Regions from separate parts of the Endozoicomonas sp. ALC020 genome, predicted to be linked through region 2. Evidence: predicted binding sites of a transcription regulator. Region 2 holds the regulator's gene; each other region holds the start of a gene.
The links. The regulator FNR, encoded in region 2, switches genes on or off when oxygen is low (the NO sensors DNR and NnrR bind a similar motif). The targets are predictions, from matches to a motif close to TTGATNTANATCAA.
Positions count from the first base shown of each region.

Region 1: a site for FNR is predicted at 3,796-3,809, ahead of ACOJUO_RS19535 (cytochrome ubiquinol oxidase subunit I). Genes of this name have one in related genera too.
Region 3: a site for FNR is predicted at 4,982-4,995, ahead of ACOJUO_RS05320 (OmpW/AlkL family protein). Genes of this name have one in related genera too.

Region 1 covers NZ_CP184830.1:5,334,624-5,341,613, forward strand. Annotated here, with positions in the region: gene ACOJUO_RS19515 (IS1634 family transposase) at 1-103, opposite strand, end outside; gene ACOJUO_RS19520 (hypothetical protein) at 134-517, shown strand; gene cydX (cytochrome bd-I oxidase subunit CydX) at 683-805, opposite strand; gene cydB (cytochrome d ubiquinol oxidase subunit II) at 818-1,951, opposite strand; gene ACOJUO_RS19535 (cytochrome ubiquinol oxidase subunit I) at 1,964-3,538, opposite strand; gene ACOJUO_RS19540 (hypothetical protein) at 4,037-5,938, opposite strand; gene ACOJUO_RS19545 (diguanylate cyclase) at 6,026-6,990, opposite strand, start outside.
Region 2 covers NZ_CP184830.1:4,478,902-4,485,891, reverse strand. Annotated here, with positions in the region: gene ACOJUO_RS17145 (autotransporter outer membrane beta-barrel domain-containing protein) at 1-1,115, opposite strand, end outside; gene ACOJUO_RS17140 (hypothetical protein) at 1,226-5,461, opposite strand; gene fnr (fumarate/nitrate reduction transcriptional regulator Fnr) at 5,780-6,538, shown strand; gene ACOJUO_RS17130 (adenine phosphoribosyltransferase) at 6,573-6,990, shown strand, end outside.
Region 3 covers NZ_CP184830.1:1,629,059-1,636,048, reverse strand. Annotated here, with positions in the region: gene ACOJUO_RS05340 (death domain-containing protein) at 1-575, opposite strand, end outside; gene ACOJUO_RS05335 (DUF2065 domain-containing protein) at 1,271-1,456, shown strand; gene ACOJUO_RS05330 (ATP phosphoribosyltransferase regulatory subunit) at 1,573-2,757, shown strand; gene ACOJUO_RS05325 (adenylosuccinate synthase) at 2,893-4,185, shown strand; gene ACOJUO_RS05320 (OmpW/AlkL family protein) at 4,231-4,902, opposite strand; gene rnr (ribonuclease R) at 5,466-6,990, shown strand, end outside.

The DNA.
Region 1 (6,990 bases), 860 kb from region 2:
TGATACGGGCATCAATGTATTCGGCTATCTTTAACTCCCGACACATAGCGGCAACCAAGCCAAGGTGGTTGAGGTTCTTAGACTGGTATTGAGCTTGAGGCATGTTGGTGCACCTGAATGTCTGTTTATTTCTTTGACAACAGATTTTAGGCAAATATCAATCGGGGTGGTGAAAGGCAGGTCCAATCTACGAATTGCAGGAACACTCTCTGCTCTGGACAGCCATGACTCAACCCCCATGGCCACAGGGTTGTGGTATGCAGTGCATCAGATTTGTCAGTCAAATGCCGAAAGGCGCTTGATTCTGATGATTACTGATGGAGCACCGGATATTGACCACTATGATGCGGTGGTTGACCTGGTGAAACGTTGTGAGTACTCAGGGATAGATGTTATGGGGCTGGGGATCAGTATTCAGCTACCAGAAGAGCTGTTCCCAAAAAGCCTGATGATTGAGCAGTTGTATCAGCTGAAATCTTCTCTGTTCGCTTTGACCAGGGACTGGCTGCTGCACTGAAACTAAAACGCCACTCACTGCTTTTTTGCTGTAGAGTGGCGTTTTCTTCCTGAGCAACTAAATCTTGCCATAAGGCACGATCCGGAATTATTGCTTCTTTTTGGGCATGTTTGGGAACGAAAATTGAGCTTGGGAGTAACAAAAAATTACTCCCAAACACCTGCTCTAGTCATCTAACTCGTTGATATCATTATCAAATCCCATATCATGAAACTCATACCACATGACATTGATGATACCAAAGGCACACGCAAGGAGTACGCCCAGAATCCAGGCAAAATACCACATAGTCTGCCCTCCTTAGTAAAGTGAGTGGGTGTTTTCGTTAAGGTGTTCTGCTGTCATACGACCCCACAATTTGTAGAAACACCAGATGGTGTATCCCAGAATGATGGGAACAAATATCATGGCAACCACTGTCATAATTCCCAGCGTCAGGTAACTGGACGTTGCATCCCACAGTGTCAGGCTAACGTTAGGGTGGGTGCTGGACGGCAGAATAAATGGAAACAGTGAGAAGCCGGCTGTCATGATAATGCCTGCCTGGGTGATTGAACTGCAGGTAAAGGCCAGGCCGTGCAGACGGCTGTTGGCCAGCAGGAAGACACCAATGGCGCCAGCAAAACCCATGACCGGTGCAATCAGCATAACCGGGTACTTGGTGTAATTAGCCAACCAGATGCCTGCGTCAGCTATGTGAACTGTTTTGATCAGAGGGTTGGCTTCGCCATTCATAACCAGACCGCTGACGACCTCAAAGCCGGGCAGGTTAGCTACCCAGACACCCGCGAGTGCAAAGGTGACAATGGTCGCAAGGGCAGAGATGCGGGCGACAATGGTCGCACGCTCTTTGATTGGGCTACCAGAGCGCATGCTTTGCCATACAGATCCCTGCATGGTTAGCATAGAGACACTGACAACACCACAAAGAAGGGCAAAGGGGTTCAACAATGAGAAGAAACCCTGAGTAAAACTGGAGCGCATTGTGTCATCCAGATTAAAACCAAAGCCCAGGAACAGGTTGCCAAAGGCTACGCCGAATACCAGAGAAGGTACGATGCCGCTGATAAAGAGACCCCAGTCACAGTACTTTGTCTGCTCGGGTTTAACCTTGGAGCGATAATCAAAGGCCAGCGGACGGACAATCAGTGCGAACAGAACCAGCAGCATGGCCCAGTAGAAGCCAGAGAAAGCTGTGGCATAAACGATAGGCCACGCCGCAAACAGTGCGCCACCTGAAGTGATCAGCCAAACCTGGTTGCCGTCCCAGTGAGGGGCGACGGCATTGATCATGATACGACGTTCTTCGTCAGTTTTGCTCATGAAAGGCAGCAGGTTGGCGGTCCCCAGATCGTACCCGTCCATTATGGCAAAGCCAATGAACAGGACTCCGATCAGAACCCACCAGATGAATTTGAGAACTTCGTAGTCCATAAGGGCCTCCTTTTATGCCTGAGCCATATCGTCGGTACGATTGCGTTCAAAGTGGTAGCGGCCAGTGTGCAGGCTGCTAGGGCCTTTGCGGGCATATTTAACGATCAGGTAAATTTCGATAATGATGCAGATACTGTAGAGCGCAGTAAAACCAATGATGCTGAGCCAGAGGTCAGCTTCTGTCCGGGTAGAAGCAGACAGGTAGGTAGGCAGAATGCCTGAGATCGACCAGGGTTGACGACCAAACTCAGCAACGAACCATCCCATTTCACTGGCAATGAATGGCAGTGGCAACGCATAGAAACAGAGTTTGAGGAATTTTGGACTATTGTACTCAGTTCTGCGGGCCGTCTTGTAGAAGGCGGTTACAAGCAGCAGGAGCATCACAACACCGAGACCTACCATGATTCTGAAAGAGAAAAACAGTGGCCACACGGTCGGAATAGCCTCTTCTGCAGCCTGCCGAACCATTTGGGGTGTCGCGCTTCGAATGTCGTCGGTATAGCGGCTGAGCAACAAGCCATAGCCCAGGTCATCCACGACTTTATCAAACTCGCGACGATTGTCGGGTGTATCTTCACCATTTTTAAGTTTTTCAAGCAGTTCGTAGGCTTTGATACCATTGTTGATTCTCTGAATCTTGTCGTCGATCAGATCTTTGATACCCAGTACTTCTGTGTTTGTTGAGCGGGTTGCGATTATGCCCATGACGTAAGGGATTTTGATCGCGTAATCTGTTTTCTGCTCTTCCTGGTTGGGGAGTCCAAAAACAGTAAAAGCGGCCGGTGCAGGTTCGGTGTCCCACTCGGCCTCGATCGCTGCCAGCTTGACCTGCTGTACGTCACCCAGTTCATAACCGGATTCATCGCCAAGCAGAAGCGTAGAGAGGATGGATGCCAGACCAAAGCCTGCGGCCACCGCAAATGAACGACGAGCGAAACCTATATCACGGCCTTTAAGCATGTACCAGGCACTGATAGACAGTACAAAGATGGCACCTGTTGTATAACCGGCAGAAACCGTATGAATAAATTTCACCTGGGCTACAGGGTTCAGAATCAGGTCAGCAAAGTTGGTCATTTCCATGCGCATGGTTTCATAATTGAACTCTGCACCTACCGGGTTCTGCATCCAGGCGTTAGCAATCAGTATCCACATGGCCGATAGGTTAGTACCTATAGCCATGAGCCAGGTACAAGCCAGATGCTGAACTTTACTGAGTCGGTCCCAGCCGAAGAAGAACATGCCGACAAACGTTGATTCGAGGAAGAAGGCCATCAGGGCTTCAATGGCCAGTGGAGCACCAAAAATGTCACCAACATAATGGGAGTAGTATGACCAGTTGGTTCCGAACTGAAATTCCATGGTGAGGCCGGTAGCAACGCCGAGTGCAAAGTTAATACCGAACAATTTACCCCAGAATTTGGTCATATCCCGATAGACTTGTTTGCCGGTCATAACATAAACCGACTCCATGATCGCCAGAATGAAGGTCATGCCCAGGGTCAGCGGCACAAAGAGGAAGTGATAGAGTGCTGTCATCGCGAACTGGAATCGCGACAGGTCGATGATTTCGTCTGTAATCATGGTGCTCCTCGTTTATGACAGTGTTAAATCAAATCCGTACTGAAAATCAGAAAATGCATGCTGCCACAGAGGTCCTTTTTGTGCTGCAGTTACCGCGCATTCTGGATAATAGATACATGCTAAATGCATGTATCTGGCCGGTGCGCCGGTATATACGAGTTTTAGATGGGTCTGGATCAATCTGTGGCTGGTTAAACAGATTTGTGGACATGTTACTCGGATTTGTTACATATATGAACTACAGTAGGACGCAAAGTTTGATCTTCATCAAAAATGTTTAAAATATATTGTTATCCAGGTTTTTTTTAGGGATATAAATGTTTTTTGTTTGAATATAAAGAATAAATCACTGTGTAAAAACGAAACATTCGAAATGTAAAGTGGATTTTTGGCTATAAGGAATGCTGATGGATGTAATATCTGTCTATCAGTATTTCTGATTGGCATATAGAAAATATTTGCTCGGTTGATTGTTATCAGGATGGGCTGAGAGGTGACTCAGCCATGGCTTCTGGCAGAGCTGTATTTGCTGATGACTTTATTGGCGTTGTATAAGTCAATGTGCCATTTGTTACTGGCAGGGGGAACTTCGATGGGCGAAATATTATCCCGTGAATAGCGAGCGCTCATAGGGCTCTCGAACTGGGCAATGAACTGTAATCGTTTCAAATCGGCCTGATAGGTGTGTACCAGGAAGTTAATGGTTCTCTCACTCAGGGGGACGCGATAGTAACGGATCAGGTTCTGGGCCAGTTTCTCGGCACTGGCCGAGAGGTTTTTATCAACATCTGCGGCCAAAGCTTCTCCCAGCGCTGCCTTGGTCCTGGCGCTCATACCGGGCTCAAGAAAAGCCAGGCTGGAAGCATTGGAACTCTCAATAGCCCTCTGAATCTGTGGGTCATGAAGATGTATGTAGGGGTCTAGAATAGTTGCCACCTCGATGGCCACCTCCCTGGCACGTGTTTCTGTCAGGTATCTCCGTGCAGGCGACAGGGAGTGGACTCGATGGCTATCTTTTCTCAAGCGGGTTTCCTTTGAAAACGCTTCCAGACGGTTGGCAACCTCCATTCTGGTGTCATCGTCCAGTTCGATACTCTGCTCTGAAATAGTCAGGCTGCGTTTTAAGTTCTCTTCAGGGTTGTGCTGATGGAGTGTGGAGAGTTTTTGCCAGTACTTCAGGGCGCGTTTGAGTTTGTCGCTGTCCCGTCCCTGTTTCAGGTAGGCGCGGTGAGCTTCATTGTAGAGTTGAATGGCTTTATCGAGTTGTTTGCGTTTTATGTTCAGGGCCTTAACGTGTTTGCCGGTTTTATGGGTCAGGTCCCTGGCCTGGCGAACCTGCAAACTGAGAGTGTCGAGTGACTCCCTGACTGCCGCCAGCAAATTCCGGGGGCTCAGGCCGTGATCGGTAATAATGTCATTCTGGATATCAACATTATGGAGCCAGGTTGCCAGAGCCTTGAGGCGTGAGTACACCCTGGCCCGGCTGATCCGGAAATCATTGCGTTCTTCCTCGAGCCTGTCCAAAGCCTTGGCCAGATCCCAGCGACCGGTATACTCAATTTTCAGCCAGGAAATTTTGCGCCCGCAAATCAGCTCGAAGCATAATATGAGTATTTCCTCGACATCGTGAAGGGTCATCAATTCTTCATTATCTCGCTCGCTGGCAGTGAGAATCCGCTCAATAAACAGAGGCTCCCTGGGTTGCCCTTCATGGGGTCTGGCCACGATCCCGCTTAACCTGTTTTTGAGCGCTTTGGCTATGCGTGGGTGAAGTTCTTTGAGTTCGTTTTGATAACGCTCTGTGTCATCGGAGACTTCGTGAACAATGTCATGCATTCTGTGATAAAGGCCAGCCCTGCGAAATATTTCAATCTGTTCGGCCTTGCGGGCCAGATCGGGGTCACCCGTAATATCTTCGATGGCTGTTGATATCCATTCCGGACCAAGATCGAACTTTTGCAAGAGAATACCGGCAGAGTGGATGCGACGTGCATCTTCGGTCATATTACGTTGGGTCAGATCACGCACCATGTAAATGATTTCGGGAATTCGGTCGATGATGCTGAGCAGGTTGTTTTTGTCTTGATTGATCCGTCGGCCGTGGGTAACGTCGTAAATTAGCTTGGTGAACAGACCCAGACCAATGGCAACAATAGAATAGCCAACAAAATACAGGGTTTTGTCCAAAGGCATCATGGTGCCGTAACCAATATAGTAGCCTGCAAAGGCGGCCAGAAGTGTGACCGGACCGGCAGTCCAGGCGTACTGCAGTATGGTGACACTCCAGGGCTCCTGGTGAGGAGCGCGTGCCACTTTCTCCAGCCAGCTTAAATTTCGTTCTTCAAGCTGCAGGTCTGCGTCATTCCGTTGCCGTCTCCAGCGACTGAAAAGAGCGGTCATTGTCGTATATTACGTTTTTTTCGGTAGGAGATGAGTACTATATTCTAAAGCCTCAGTGTGACGGTGTAGTATATGTAGATTTACGTTTCAGGATAAGCGTTTTGTAATCTCTTCTCGCGCAGGCTGTCCAACTTTGTCTGGTTCACCAACCGATAGTCGAATATCTGCACAGGAAGGTGCCCGACAGACTCTGTTCTTACCCAGATGCTTGGCCTGGTATAAAGCGTCGTCTGCCTCTTTAAGTATTTTGTCGAGAGTGTCGGTCTGCGGACCGGTGGCAGCAATGCCCAGGCTGAGGCTCAGGGGAACAGGACCTCCCTTGTAGAGTAATGCCGAGTTCCTGAGTCGCTCAGCGATCTTTACGCCCCTGACAGCATCTGTGTTGGGCAGGAGAACAACAAATTCTTCGCCGCCATAGCGGGCAATCAGGTCCTCTTGACGAAGATCTTTCCTTAGTTGACAGGCAAGGTCAGAGAGAACCTTGTCACCCGCCGGGTGACCGAAACGATCATTGATCTGTTTGAAATCATCGATATCTATGAAAATCAGACAGGATTGGGACTTTGCGGAATCAGGGCGGTGAAGCAGTTCTGAAGCCTCATTGACAAAAGCTCTCCGATTCAGAAGACCCGTCAGTGAATCAAGGCTGGCCTGCAGTTTCCAGAATCGAGTCTGCTGATTGGCCTGAAACAGGGTTCGCGCATGGTTGCTGATGTCGGTTATCTGTTGCCACTTCAAAGGTCTGTTGGGTTGGCTTCCCGGTGAGACCACCAGCAGACTATGGTGGTTTTCTTCACTGTGAAGCAGAAATATCCAGTATTTAACGCCGTTTCGATCTTCAAGCCGGATATGGTGCTTTTGTTCCGAGGTAATGATGTTCATCAGCTCATCTTCAATACTGTCAATACTGTTTGTTAGAATCTGGGCTGCTTTAGGGTAATGGCTGCTGACATCCCACTGGTCTTTATTCTTAATCAGTATCATAGAGGGTGTATCGGGTATTATCGCATCCAGAGTTGCCAGAATACGCTGTCGAATGGTCTTTTCATCCA
Region 2 (6,990 bases):
TAACCCAGGGCACCGAAGGCATTCCAGTCGGTGCCTGAGCGATAGGCTCGAAGTCGATGACCATCGCTACCCGTGCGTTTGCTGCTGTATTGTTTGGTACCAAGAGTCAGGGCACCATCAAACTGCCATTGATCCCTCTGCCAGGACAGGAACGGACCAAAGTGAACAGACTCTATGGAGCCCGAACCCAATTTCTGCTGAAAACTGGCTGATGTTTTCCGGCTACCCAGCATCAGGCCGACAAGGGTATTTTCAGTGGCCTGAGTGAATACTCCGACATTCAGCCCGTGACTGTCGGCATTCATTCCTTCTAAACCAGGCAGTGATGAGTAATGGGATTTCGAACCATAAGTTTGTACAAAGCTGTGCCACTGACTGCTCTCACCGCTCTGCAACTTCCCGGTAGATGTTTGGTTACCGCCTTTCACAGTACGTTGATCCAGACTGGCATTATCAAGAAGAAAAGCCTGACCATTGCGGTAGAAATCCAGAATCTGACGCAGATCACTCAACTGACTGAACAGCGCCCGGGTAGTAGCCATTTCCAAGTGGCGTGAGCCATTTAACGTCGCCTGAGCACTGGGAGACGGATGAAAGAGCACTTCTCCGGCTTCAGGCAGAGACTGATCAATCAGTGACTGCAACTCACGACTGGCAGCCCCTTTCTCAACTCTGACAACCACCCATTTTTCCTGAGCACCTTTTACCCCATCGACAGGTTTTCCAGGCTTTTTCGGACTTGCAGGATCTGTCGGGATGAGACTCGAATCCGAGTCAGGTTTATGATTAACGTGCGCTTCTCCGCCTTCACCACCGCCTCCGTCACCGCCATTTTCAAGGAGCCTGAGAGTAATTTCATAAGGCTTGTCTTCACCGGGATTAAAAAAAGAGACCGGTTCAACCAATACCGGAGCAGGTTTATCATCACTGCCGTTGTCCGGGCCGTATAGCCATTGACCAAATTTGTAGGAGAGTCCGCCAAGCCCAGTCCCCAGCAGGGCCGTTCCCCCGGTCACAATTATGGCCGGATCAATGGCCAGCACTGGCAATGGCAACACAGCGGTTGCCAACAGCATGACCAAGACCATAGATAATTTGAGCGATTTTCTGGCCATAATTCCCTCCCCCGGAGTACTGATTTAATTCCTTCGGGGGACTATGACCGATTATTTTCAGGATTTGACTAACAAGGTTGTTATATTAACGGTTGTGTATTGCCCGCTTGCTAACGAAACTTTTGCATTATATTGACAGCATCTTCCTGCCGGAGCCAGTCGATAAGCTTTTGCTTCCTCTGTTCCAGCCTGACTCGCGGACTCTCTGGCCCGGTTTCTTCATCGGAAGATTCAGACCAATCCAGCTCTTCAAGCTCCCGGTCAATTTTCTCCAGCTCATCCACTGCAGAGCTCACTTGCTGGTAAAGGTAAAACTCTTCCTGATAGTCCAAATCTTCAGGCAGCTGCTGCCAGAGCGTCTCATTCTCAACAGAATCCTCAAGGCTGTCGACTTCAGACTGGGTCGAATCGTATTCTGATGGCGGATTGTCTTCATCGTCAGAGGCACAAGAAGTTAAATCGTTAAAGCCCCCTGAATAGTGATCTAAAAAATCACTATAATCCCATATCAATCCCACAGGGTCATCGAGCTGCAGACTGCCCGGGTCATTTGCCGTCGACTGCAATGACGAAAGCATGGTTATCGCTGTGGGTGAAATCGTCTGGGAGGAGTCTTTCAGCCTTCCATCCCTTCGCAGTTGATCAACAATAATGTCTTGTAGCTCGCCCATGCCCCATTCCAGCGCTTTTGTTGTTAATCCACGATATTCCAGTTCAGCGATCAGGTATGTCCGAAGGGCCATCAATTCTTTGAAGTATGCCCTTGAGCGAAGCTGTTCCTCATTCAGGGCCTGCTGCCAGCTCTCAAGAGCTTCTTCGCCAGCCAGCTCAATCTCCCAGTCTCTGGCGTCATCGTCATAATCGTCAATGCGGTGAATATAATCCAGAGGTTCGGTCAGCATGGCTTCCAGACCTGCCCCGAGACGGGTTTCATGTTCATCAACGGCAATGTACTTTTTAACCACTTCCAGAATTACCCTGGGGTAGTCTTCATCAGGAATCTCCGACAGTGGCATTTCAGAATGCTGTCGAACAAACTGCATCTTCAGCGTATTGATCTGACTGAGATAATCTGCTGACTTTTTTTGCTCCAGCAAGAGATCATCGCGCACCCGTTCCAGCGCCAGGGCTTCGGGATCTGCTTCAGCCTGAATAACAGGATGATTCTTCACTGTCATGAGAGTCCGTGACAGCTCTTTCGCTTCCTGTCTTGATGCCTGCAGCGAGGCTTCAGCAGCAACCAATTCTTCAGCAAACTTGTCTGCCTGTTCAGGGTCGCTGCCCTTTTGCAACCCATTGAGCGTTCTCAGAGCTTCAACCAGCTTAACCTGAGTTTCCAGAGTCTTGGTCTGACCCTCTATTTCCTGAACTTTCAACAGATAGTTCATATCATGGAGCTGTTCGACCTGACGTTTGAGAGCGGTCATTTCCTGTCCCGTCAGAACAACGATCTCCTGACATTCAGACTTCAGCCGGGACAAGGTCCTGGTAAACTCATCAGCATTACTTTGAAACGACTCATGAGGCGTTTGCAAATACCCCCCGAGGAGCGACAGCTGTTCCTCAATGTCCCTGAGCTTACCTTTGAGCTCTGGCAACGTCTGAACATCAGCCAGAGATTCGCTTACAAGATTGTCACTGGCACTCAGCTCTCCCTGTAATTTTTTGACATTGCCTTGTGCTTTTTCCAGCTCGTCCACGACTCGTTGATGAGCTTCTTTATCAATGCCTTCGGGTTTTGACCTGAGCAGCTCAAGCTCGTTGGTCAGGGAATCCAGTCTGAATTGCAGTTTAGCCCCGGAGTCTTCCAATTCTTTGAGCTTTAGCCTTCGCTCTTCGGACTCTATCTTGGTTGACTGCAGCTGAACGGATACAGCACTCGCTTCCTGCTTTGTGGCATTTAACTGCTCCGAGACCTGAGCGAACGCCTCTTCAACTTGCTTAAGTCTCTCACTCATTTCATGAACTGAGTCGTTTTTGCTGATCAGGTCCTGCTGTAATTTTCTGGCAAGAAGCTGACTCTGCTCAGCTTCAGATTTGGCCTGCCTGATTTGCTGTTGCCAGACTCTTCTTTTTTTCTGACCTCGTTTATTATTAAACTGAGTGACTTCTTCGAGCAGCTGCTTATTCATACTGCTCAGCGCCTGAAACTGGAGCTCCAGGTTATGCTTTTGCTCCTCAACCTTTCTTGAGTGGTTTTTGCTATTCAGCGAATCACTGGTCAGTTGATCCACGTGATCCATAGCGCTGACCACAGTCCCCTCTATGGCCTGGCTGCGCAGAGACTCATACTCTGCATTCAGGTCAAATGCCTTCTGCTCAGAGCTTTCCAGAACACTTTCTGTTTTCTGTAAAAGGTCGCGAACTTCCCTGATCTCTCTATCTCTAACCAGCACCTCTAGTCTCACCCGGTCCAGTTCGGCTCTGAGCTGTTGATTCGAAAGCTCACCCTGACTGATATTCTCCTTAAGGCCGGTATAACTTTCCTGCAACAATTTAAGCTCATTCTTTTTCTCTTCAAGCTGACGCTCTGTCAAGACGAGCGCATCCCGATCGGTCTTTTCCTGTTCCCTGAGATGCTGGATCTGCACCTCCAGCAAACCTTTTTCTTTAGCAGCGGCTGCTTCCCGTTGCTTAAAACCATTGAGCTCTGCTGTCAGCACTTTTCTGGAACAAGCCTCATGTTGCAACTGAACTCTGGTTTCCTGGAGCAGTTCCCCCTGAGCCTGCAGTTCTTTTTCAACATCCTTGAGACGCTGAGTCGACTTATGGGCTTCTACCCAACGGGCTCTGACCATCTGCTCTTCCCGGGTGAGCAGATCAATCTGCTCCCGATAAAACTGATTCTCGGAAGCGACCTTTGCTGAGTTATTGATCAACCCGGCCTTCTCTTTTTGCAATTGTTCCAGATCTGACCTCAGTTGCCTTTCCTGAATGCGTTGAGCCGCCTTATCCTTCTCCAGCTGATTCTCCAGCTCATGCTGTAACATCTGACTGCTTTCAAGCTGCATACGAACAGCATTAAGTTCATCAATGACAATCAGGTAGTCCTTATAGGTTTTGTCTTTATGCTGAATGGCAGAACTCAGCTGAGACTCCAGGAACAGTGCCTTCTCAGTAGCCCTCTCCAAATCAAGCTTTTGGGTAACCGCCTCATCAGAAACCGTCTTTACCTCCGTTTCCAGAGATCGAACTGTCTGCTGGGTTTGAAACAGCTGGTTTTGAATAGCCTGCTGATCGGCTCCTGCCTCCATCAGCATCCGCTCGGCTGCCCTGAGTCTTCTTTGCAATGGTTTAATGGTGTCTCGCTCAACGGCTTTCTTCTGCAAAATCAGTGCCTGAATGTCAGTAGTCTGATGGTTTTTCTGCCGATTCAGCCTTTCAAACTCAATATCTTTTTCTTTAATGGTTTCAGTCAGAATCCGTGCTTCATCTTCAAGCGCCTCGACCTTTTCCTGAAAAAGCTGAAGTGTCTCTTGTAACCTCAAATCCTGTTGTTTTAACTGCTGGCGATCTCTTCCCTTGTCACTGCCTTGCCTGTTCCTGAGCGCCTCACTCAGTTGTTCAACTTCATCAAGCACTTCCACCATCTCACGATCAACTTTCCTGTGCTGCTCAGTCAGTGTTTTCAACTCACCAGCCAACTCTTTTTGCTGTTTCTCCGCAGCCCTGAGTTTTTCGATTCTATGTTGCATTTGTTTAAAGTGTTCTTGCCCTGATGCCAGATCCGCTTTTCCCGGGAGCAGCTGGTCGGCCAACTCTGCTTTTCGCTGTTTCTCCAACTTCAGCGCGTCTTCTGCCTCACGGAGCCTTCTATCCAGAGCCTCTGCACGCTCAGACTCTCTTAGCTCCAGCTGTTCCCGAATGATTCTCTGGGGTTGTGCATGGGTAATGACAAAATCAGTCAGTTGCTTTGAACGTGTTTCCAGCTCGCCTGAATGGGTCCGCAGATAAAACAGGTAGCCCACCCCTGAACATACAGCCAGTCCGGCAGCAACAGGCACCGATACAGAAGCGGCCCCGGCAGCAAAAGCACCGACGACCAGAACCCCGGTTCCCTTGGCTATCGTGACAGCAATTCTGCGGCCATCCCAGATCGCACTTTTTTGAAGCCGGATACGATGCGCCTCTTCAAGCTCAGCACACTCGGCCTCTTCGAGCTTTAATGCCCTGAGTTCCTCAATTGTCAGCTCACCCTTTCTGGCCATCAGGATTTGCTTTTCCTGTGGTGAAAGATCATTGAACGTCAAATCCTCAGCGGCAACGAGTTCCTCAAAGGTTCGAGGTTCAGCCACTTGCACGGTTGGAGTAAACAGAATCCCTGTCACTGAGCTGAGCAGACTCATGGCGTAAATCTCCCTGATTTACGAAATTGTATTCAGTACAGTTATCGACACATTGGCGCTGAAGAACATCTTTCTTGCATCATAGGTATTGATAGCGTTCACAGCCTTCTCATCAAGCTCAATGACTTAACTGCCAGGCAACTGATCAAGTACAACATTTTTTTAGTGCGGACTTATCGCAACCCAGTAAGGATTTTCCGAAAAAGCCTTAAGTATGAAGGAATTACGCTTTAGTCTCGGAAAGCACAGACTTACACTTTGGTAGCATTTTCAATAGAATCGTCAGCGATTTCGCCAATACGACTTTGAGGCCACTCAATGACGTCAAAGCCCAATGTACGACAACCTGGCCATGTGGCCTGCAGAGACTGCAGTCTTAGCTCCCTCTGCCTACCTCTGGCATTGAATCTACAAGACATTGACCAGCTTGATCGCATCATCAAGCGAAGCCGCCCTCTCAAGAAGGGGGAACACCTGTTCCTGGAAGGAGACCGGTTTACCAGCGTCTTCGCTGTCCGTTCCGGGGCCTTAAAAACTTATACCGCCACCAATGAAGGTGAGGAACAGATTACGTCTTTCTATCTTCCCAGTGAGATATTGGGCCTGAGTGGTCTCGATACTGACGTCTACCCGGTCTCTGCTCAGGCCATGGAAACCACCATGATCTGTGAAATCCCCTTTGACCAGCTGGAAACGCTATCCGACCGATTCCCGGAGTTGCGTCGTCATATGATGCGCCTGATGAGTAAGAAGATTCGTGAAGATCAGCAGATGATGATGCTATTGTCCAAGAAAAACGCTGATGAAAGAATTGCGACCTTCCTGATCAACCTGGCCAGTCGTTTTCGTCGCAGAGGCTTCTCATCCCAGTCATTCCGCCTGTCCATGTCCCGCAATGAAATGGGCAATTACCTGGGACTGGCTGTAGAAACCGTTAGCCGGGTATTTACCCGGTTCCAGAAAAACGATCTGATCTTCGCAGTGGGCAAAGAAATTGAAATCCGTGACCCGATTCAATTATGCTCCCTGGCGGGTGGAAAGTCTGTCGGTTTGGAACAGATTATCTCCTCCGCATAAGCGCACCAGGAACGGACATTAAGGGAAAGATATGATCGTTGACGAAGCTTATCTGAAAGCACAGATTAGAACCGTTTCTGACTGGCCAAAGCCCGGCATTCAGTTTCGGGATGTGACCACTCTCTTCGAGAACCCCAAAGCCTGGCGGTCGGTCATGGACAGCCTCATTCATCGCTATATGGATGTTGAGTTTGACCGGATCGGCGCTCTTGATGCGCGGGGCTTCCTGATAGGCTCTGCATTGTCATATGCCCTGAACAAACCACTGATCCTGTTTAGAAAAAAGGGAAAGCTGCCCTACAATACTGTCGCTCAGGATTATGAACTTGAGTACGGGAAGGCAACGCTTGAAGTTCATGCAGACACTATTAAGAAAGGCGATAAAGTCATTCTGGTTGACGACCTGATTGCTACAGGTGGCACTTTGCTTGCGGCCGGTCAACTGGTCAGAC
Region 3 (6,990 bases), 2.8 Mb from region 2:
TTGCCACCGGAAGGTGACGGTAGACCGGTGCTTTGTGAAAAAATACCACTACACTCTGGTTGTATACGCCATGCATTATTGTCTTGAACCGACAGGACCAACGAGGCTTTACCAGCCGGTAAACGCCATCTGGCTAAATATTCATGTTGCCAGCCACCACTGTCTGGTGTCAGTTCGACCACTCTCATTCCTCCGGCCTGAATATCAGGCATACCCTGCCCTGTTAAAGCCTCTGTAATTACTGGTGGGGAGGGAAAATTTCCTGCGGATAACGAGGGAGGGGTTCTGAAACAAAAATGAAAGATATCGCCTGCTTTGCTATTCAGACGGATATAAAGCTGATTTTTTTCCAGTTCAATTGTCTTGCCTTTATCATCAGCAGTTTTAAGATCGTAAACAAGGTGAAGAGACGGATTGTTCTCTATAAACGACATTTTATTAATAAATTCTGTTGTCTTCGGGGATTTGAAGGAGTCCCCCCATCCCGCCCAGCTCAATAGATCGGAAACAGCAGAACTATGACCGGAGACCGGCAAAATGACCGACAGAGCGAATAACAGAAACAGGCGAGCCATAGTGAGAAATCTTTTTACTTTCATAATTGAATTTGCCCATAGATTTTTATTGTTGAGGCATAACAATAGACCCTAAATCTGAAGCTGTATTATTTATCTCCCATCTGTTCATGTTCAACGTGCCAGCTCAGAAGAATTGCACGGGAAGACATAAACGGTAATTTCACGTTTTTTGTGTTTTTCAAAATCGAAGCTATCCTGTTTCATGGCTTAAGAATTTTGGGAATGAAGAAAAGATACAGAGGCGATCTATTCTGATCGCAGGCGACTGATTATGCTTCTCTTGCGCAGGTACAGTTGTAGTTGCGAGTCCTGTCTGCTGATAGAGCCTGTCGTTCAAAGCTGTCGTTTATCAATTATTGGCAATTTTGTTAACATATTTGTCGGCGTCGGGGATACAAAAATGGCAATGCGCCATCCAGAATCAGCGGTAGAGTGAGGGCCTTGATTGAGTTTCATTATATCCGGATGATCGCTTCCCAACGGACAGGCTCACAAAAAGCGGGTTGCGATCTCTGACGATGAAGAAATGAAACAGTGCTTTTGCTCTTGCCGGTTGATCAGAGACTGATAAATTATCGACTACTGGTCGTGAAGTCTGCTTCAGCCAGTGGTATGATACCGCAAACCGGGTTCTGCCCGGTTTTTTTGTGGACCTGTCCGGACTAAAAGCTTTGGGGAGTCATCCTGTGGATATGTTGCAACATCTGGGCATAGCCTTGAGTCTGATGCTGGTTCTGGAAGGCGTCTTGCCTTTTTTGTATCCCCAGCGCTGGCGCAATATGGTCACAAAGTTGTCAGAGATTGATAACCGGCAGCTGCGCATGGCAGGTTTTGGCAGCATGTTGGTAGGACTCATAATTCTGAGTATGCTCACGTAAAAGCGGAATAGTTTATCGCTCCAGGAGCCTGTCAGGCTTGAGTTGTCCGCCTCAGGACAGCCTTTAGTCCAACAGACTTCTGGCACAGTGGTAAAAGCGAAAAAAAGAGGGCTGTTATGACCGTCGCAGATCGCTGGTTATTGCCAGATGGCATTGAGGAAATTCTTGCTCCACGAGCACGTCAGGCAGAAATGCTTCGTCGTGAGATGCTGGATTTATTCGATTGCTGGGGCTACGAGCTGGTGATTCCTCCTCATCTGGAGTTCATGGAGTCACTGACAGCTGGTCTGGGCCGCGATCTGGAGTTGCAGACGTTTAAAGTAACAGATCAACTCACGGGTAGAACGATGGGGTTAAGGGCGGATACCACGCCAGCTGTTGCCAGAATTGACGCCCACACCCTGAAAGCAAAAGGGCCGGTTCGACTTTGCTACGCGAGCAGCGTGTTTCACACTCGTTCAGCGTCGTTGGGAGCCACAAGGTCGCCCATTCAGCTGGGTGCCGAACTTTATGGTCATGGCGGCGTCGAGAGTGATATTGAAGTCATTTCCCTGATGCTGGAAACACTGGCAGCGACCGGTATTGAGTCTGTGAACCTCGATCTGGGTCATGTGCGGATCTATCGTTCACTGGTGGAGTATGCCGGACTGAGTGAACAGCAGGAGCAGAAACTGTTTGATGCTCTGCAAAGAAAAGCGGTGTGTGAAGTATCTGAACTGCTGGCCAGCTGGCAAATCTGTTCGGGCACCGCAAAGATGTTTAAAGCGCTGACATCCCTGACAGGTCATGCCAGTGTCATCAATGATGCCCGTGCGGTACTGAAGGACGCGCCTGAGGCTGTTTTCAAAGCGCTCGACCAGCTGGAAGTGATTGCCGGCAAGGTCGCTGAGCTTTACCCGTCAGCTAACCTCTACCTCGATATGGGTGAGTTGCGCGGTTATAACTATCATACAGGCGTCGTGTTTGCTGCGTATGTTCCCGGAAAGGGACAGGCGATCGCCAAAGGCGGCCGATACGACGGCATTGGGCGGATCTTTGGCAGAGCTCGCCCTGCTACCGGTTTCAGTACAGACCTGAAGACGTTAATTGAGCTGAAGAGCCTTCCGGGTCTGAAAACGGATACCAGTGACGAACGAATGACGATATTTGCCCCTGTTGCTGCAGATCCTGCTGTTGTAAAGAAACTGCGTCGCCAGGGACAACGGGTAGTTTACCAACTGCCTGAACAAGAGACAGACGCTGCAGGCACGGGTTGCGACCGGCAGCTGGTCTGCCGTGACGGAGAGTGGGTTGTAGAATAACCCGGAAGTCTGATCGAAATTGATTTCAGTTAAACTTCTCCGGCCTGTCACAGATGCATGAGAGTCGGTTCAGAAAATGTTTTGAACTGAACTTTGTCATGTCTGTTTATTTTAGAAAGTAAGAGACCGTTTACCATGGGTAAGACTGTTGTCGTACTCGGCACTCAATGGGGTGACGAAGGTAAGGGCAAAATCGTTGACCTGCTGACTGAGCAGGCAAAAGCGGTTGTGCGTTTCCAGGGCGGCCATAATGCCGGCCATACATTGGTGACCGACGGTGAAAAAACCGTTCTGCACCTGATTCCTTCCGGTATTCTGCGCGAAGGCGTTGTATGCTACATCGGTAATGGCGTAGTTCTGTCTCCTGAAGCTCTGCTGAAAGAGATTCACAAGCTGGAAGAAGGTGGCGTTCCTGTTCGTGAACGTCTGCGAATCAGCCCGTCCTGCCCGCTGATTCTTCCTTATCACATTGCCCTGGACCAGGCCCGTGAATTGGCACGAGGCAAGGACAAAATCGGTACCACCGGTCGTGGTATTGGCCCTGCCTACGAAGACAAAGTAGCTCGCCGTGGACTGCGTGTTGCCGATCTTCTGCATCCTGAGCGTTTTGCCCAGAAACTGAAAGAAGTCATGGAGTACCATAACTTTGCTCTGGAGCACTACTACAAGGCTGATACAGTAGATTTTCAGAAGACTCTAGATGAAGCACTGGCCATGGGTGAACAGATCAAACCTATGATTGAGCGTGTGACCGACAAGGTTCATGAGCACCATGGCAAGGGGGACAACATTCTGTTTGAGGGGGCTCAGGGCTCTCTGTTGGATATTGATCACGGTACCTACCCATTCGTCACTTCGTCCAACACCACAGCCGGTGGTGTTTCTACCGGCAGTGGTTTTGGCCCTCTCTATCTGGACTACGTTCTGGGTATTACCAAGGCTTACACGACTCGTGTCGGTTCTGGTCCTTTCCCGACCGAGCTGTTTGACGATGTGGGTATGCACCTGGCCAGGAAAGGCAATGAGTTTGGTGCGACCACTGGACGTCCCCGTCGTTGTGGCTGGTTTGACGCTGTGGCTCTGCGTCAGTCTGTTCAGATCAACTCCGTATCCGGTCTCTGTCTGACCAAGCTGGATGTTCTGGATGGCCTGCAAACGATCAAGATCTGCACCGGCTACAAGAATGCCCGGGGTGAGTCCATTACGACCCCTGTAGATGCAGAAGAGTACGAAGCAATTCAACCGGTGTATGAAGAAGTGCCCGGCTGGAGTGAGTCTACATTTGGTGCCAGGAGCCTGAATGATCTGCCGGAAAATGCCCGCGCCTACATCCGTCGTCTGGAAGAAGTGGTGGGAACACCTGTCCATATCGTTTCTACCGGCCCGGATCGTGTAGAAACCATTATTCTGGAACAGCCTTTCGGCTGATTCAGTCCCCCGCCGGATTTACTGGCGGCGGGGGCTTCTTCGCCATCAGAACCTGTAAGAAACACCGGCCATGTAAACCAGTGGGTCCAGTTCTGCGTCCAGCTTGTAGCGGTGTCCAGAGTCGTCCCTGAACTTCGCTGTGGTATTGATGTCCATATACCATACAGCAGCATTCACGGCCCAATGCTCGTTCAGTTGATAGTCAAAGCCCAGTTGTCCACTCAGGCCCAATGAACTGTCCAGTTCCAGATCGCTGTAGATATCACTGGCGGAGCCTTTGAAATCTTCACTGAAGAAAACGGTGTAGTTCAAACCAAGTCCCAGGTAAGGCTGGAACCTGGCGTTTTTGTCCATCGGGTAGTATTGCAGGCTCAAAGTCGGTGGTAAGTGTTTAACTTCGGCAAAATCTCCCAATCCTGCCAGATCACCTTTTCCTTTCAGAGTGTGTTTGAACGGTGTCGCTGCCAGCAGCTCAACACCAAACTTATCCGACAGCATGTAGGTAAAGGAGAGTCCCAGCTGGGTGTCATTGTTGACGTCAACTGTTGCGTTCTTGTTCTCATCCCCGTTGGTTTTTAATCCTCCACTGTCAACATCCGTCTGAACACTGGCTACTCCGCCCCGGAAAATAAAATCTCCGGCCTCATAAGCCTGGGCAGAGGTAGCAGAAACAGCAATAGCTGCAGCAATGGTGAGTGAGAGAACGTTTCTGTTCATGGTGGTCCCTTGCATGTGGTTGCAAAAAAAGTTTCTTTGTTAACTATTAACAGTTTAATTAATTGCTTGTCGTACAATATTGATCTGAATCAATGCATAGCCGTGTCTGCCAACGCATATACGGTAGGAATTCTGTTGAAAGTGTGGGCATACTAAGCAAAGATGCGCGCTAGGAGCCTGACCGAGAATAGCGCCCGTAGCGAGGACGGCAGAAAATTGAGGATGAAAATTCGGTTTTGTGAGGAGAATAGCGAGCTATTTGACGAACAAAAGCGGATTTTCAGACCAATTTGCTGCCGCCGCAGTAGGGCAGTCTATTCTCGGTCAGGCTCCTAGCAGTCTGTCGGACTTAAGCGTCCGTAGCGAGGATTGCAAGAAATTGAGGATAAAAATCTCTGTTTCTGAGGAGAATAGCGAGCTATTTGACGAAGAAACAGGGATTTTTAGACCAATTTATTGCAACCGCAGTAGGACAGTCTTAAGTCCGACAGGCTGCTAGTTACCCGGAGTAGGGTTACACTGCATACAGACATTATGTGATCACAGAGAGGTTAATAAACTCTATGCCCAAAAAAGGGTGGAAAGAACTGGACTCCCAGGCTGCTGATGAAGCAGCTCGCTACGACAACCCGATTCCCAGTCGTCTTTTTATTATGGAGACTCTGGAAAAGAGAGGGGCTCCGGCAAGCCATAAGTTACTGTGCCGTGAGTTGGGTGTAACTCTGCCTGAGCAGCAGGAAGCTTTGTTATTCCGCCTTAAAGCTATGATTCGTGATGGTCAGCTACTGGAAACCCGCAAGGGAACCTACGGTCTGTTGAGTAAAATGGATCTGATCAAAGGGCGTATTCAGGGTAATAAGGACGGCTATGGATTCCTGATTCCTGATGAGGGCGGCGAAGATTACTACCTCTCATGGCGTGAAATGCGCAAGGCTTTTGATGGTGATCGTGCGGTCATTCGTGAAACCGGAGTGGACCGCAGAGGACGACTTGAAGGTCAGATTGTTGAAGTCATAGAGCGTAATACCACCCAGTTGGTGGGTCGCTTTTACATAGAAAACGACAATGTTTTTGTCGTACCGGAAAACTCCAGAATTGATCGCGAAATTCTCATCAAGCCGGGCCCTTTGATGCCCAGCCATGGGCAATATGTTCTGGTTGAAATCCTTGAGCAGCCTGGCCGACGTGTTCAGCCGATGGGCCTGATCAAAGAAGTGTTGGGTGAACGACAAGATGCCGGAATGGAAGTGGACGTTGCATTACGCACCCATGACATTCCTCATGAGTGGCCTCCTGAAGTGGAAGAGCAGGTGGCCCGGTTCAAGCCGGAAGTGGCTGAGCGGGACAAAAAGCACCGTGTTGATCTGAGAGAGACGCCTTTCGTTACCATTGATGGCGAAGATGCCCGTGACTTTGATGATGCAGTCTACTGTGAACCCAAAAAAAGCGGCGGCTGGCGTTTATTTGTAGCCATTGCTGATGTTTCCCATTACGTGAAGCCCGGAACAGCACTGGACAAAGAAGCCTATAACAGGGGCACTTCTGTCTACTTCCCGGGACATGTTATTCCCATGTTGCCGGAAGTATTGTCAAACGGGCTCTGCTCTCTGAATCCTGAAGTGGATCGTCTGGCCATGCTGTGCGAAATGACCATCAGTGGCAATGGAAAAATTTCCGGTTACAAGTTCTACGAGGGTCTGATCCGCTCCCATGCCCGTCTGACTTATACCCAGGTTTGGGAAATGCTATCAAAGCCACTCAGTGATGAGGGCAAGGCTTTACGTCGCGAACGAAAAGCGGTTCTTCCCCATGTAGAAGAACTCTATAACCTGTTCAAGGTTCTGAAAAGTATTCGTTCTGACCGTGGCACTATTGATTTTGAAACGGTAGAAACACAGATCGTTTTCGGTCGTAACCGAAAAATCGAAAAGATTGTCCCTGCTGTCCGCAATGACGCGCACAAACTGATTGAAGAATGCATGCTTTGCGCCAATGTCTGTGCGGCCAAATTCCTTCAGAAACACAAGATTCCCGGGCTCTATCGCGTGCATGAAGGGCCTACTATGGAGAAGCGGCTCAATCTGAACA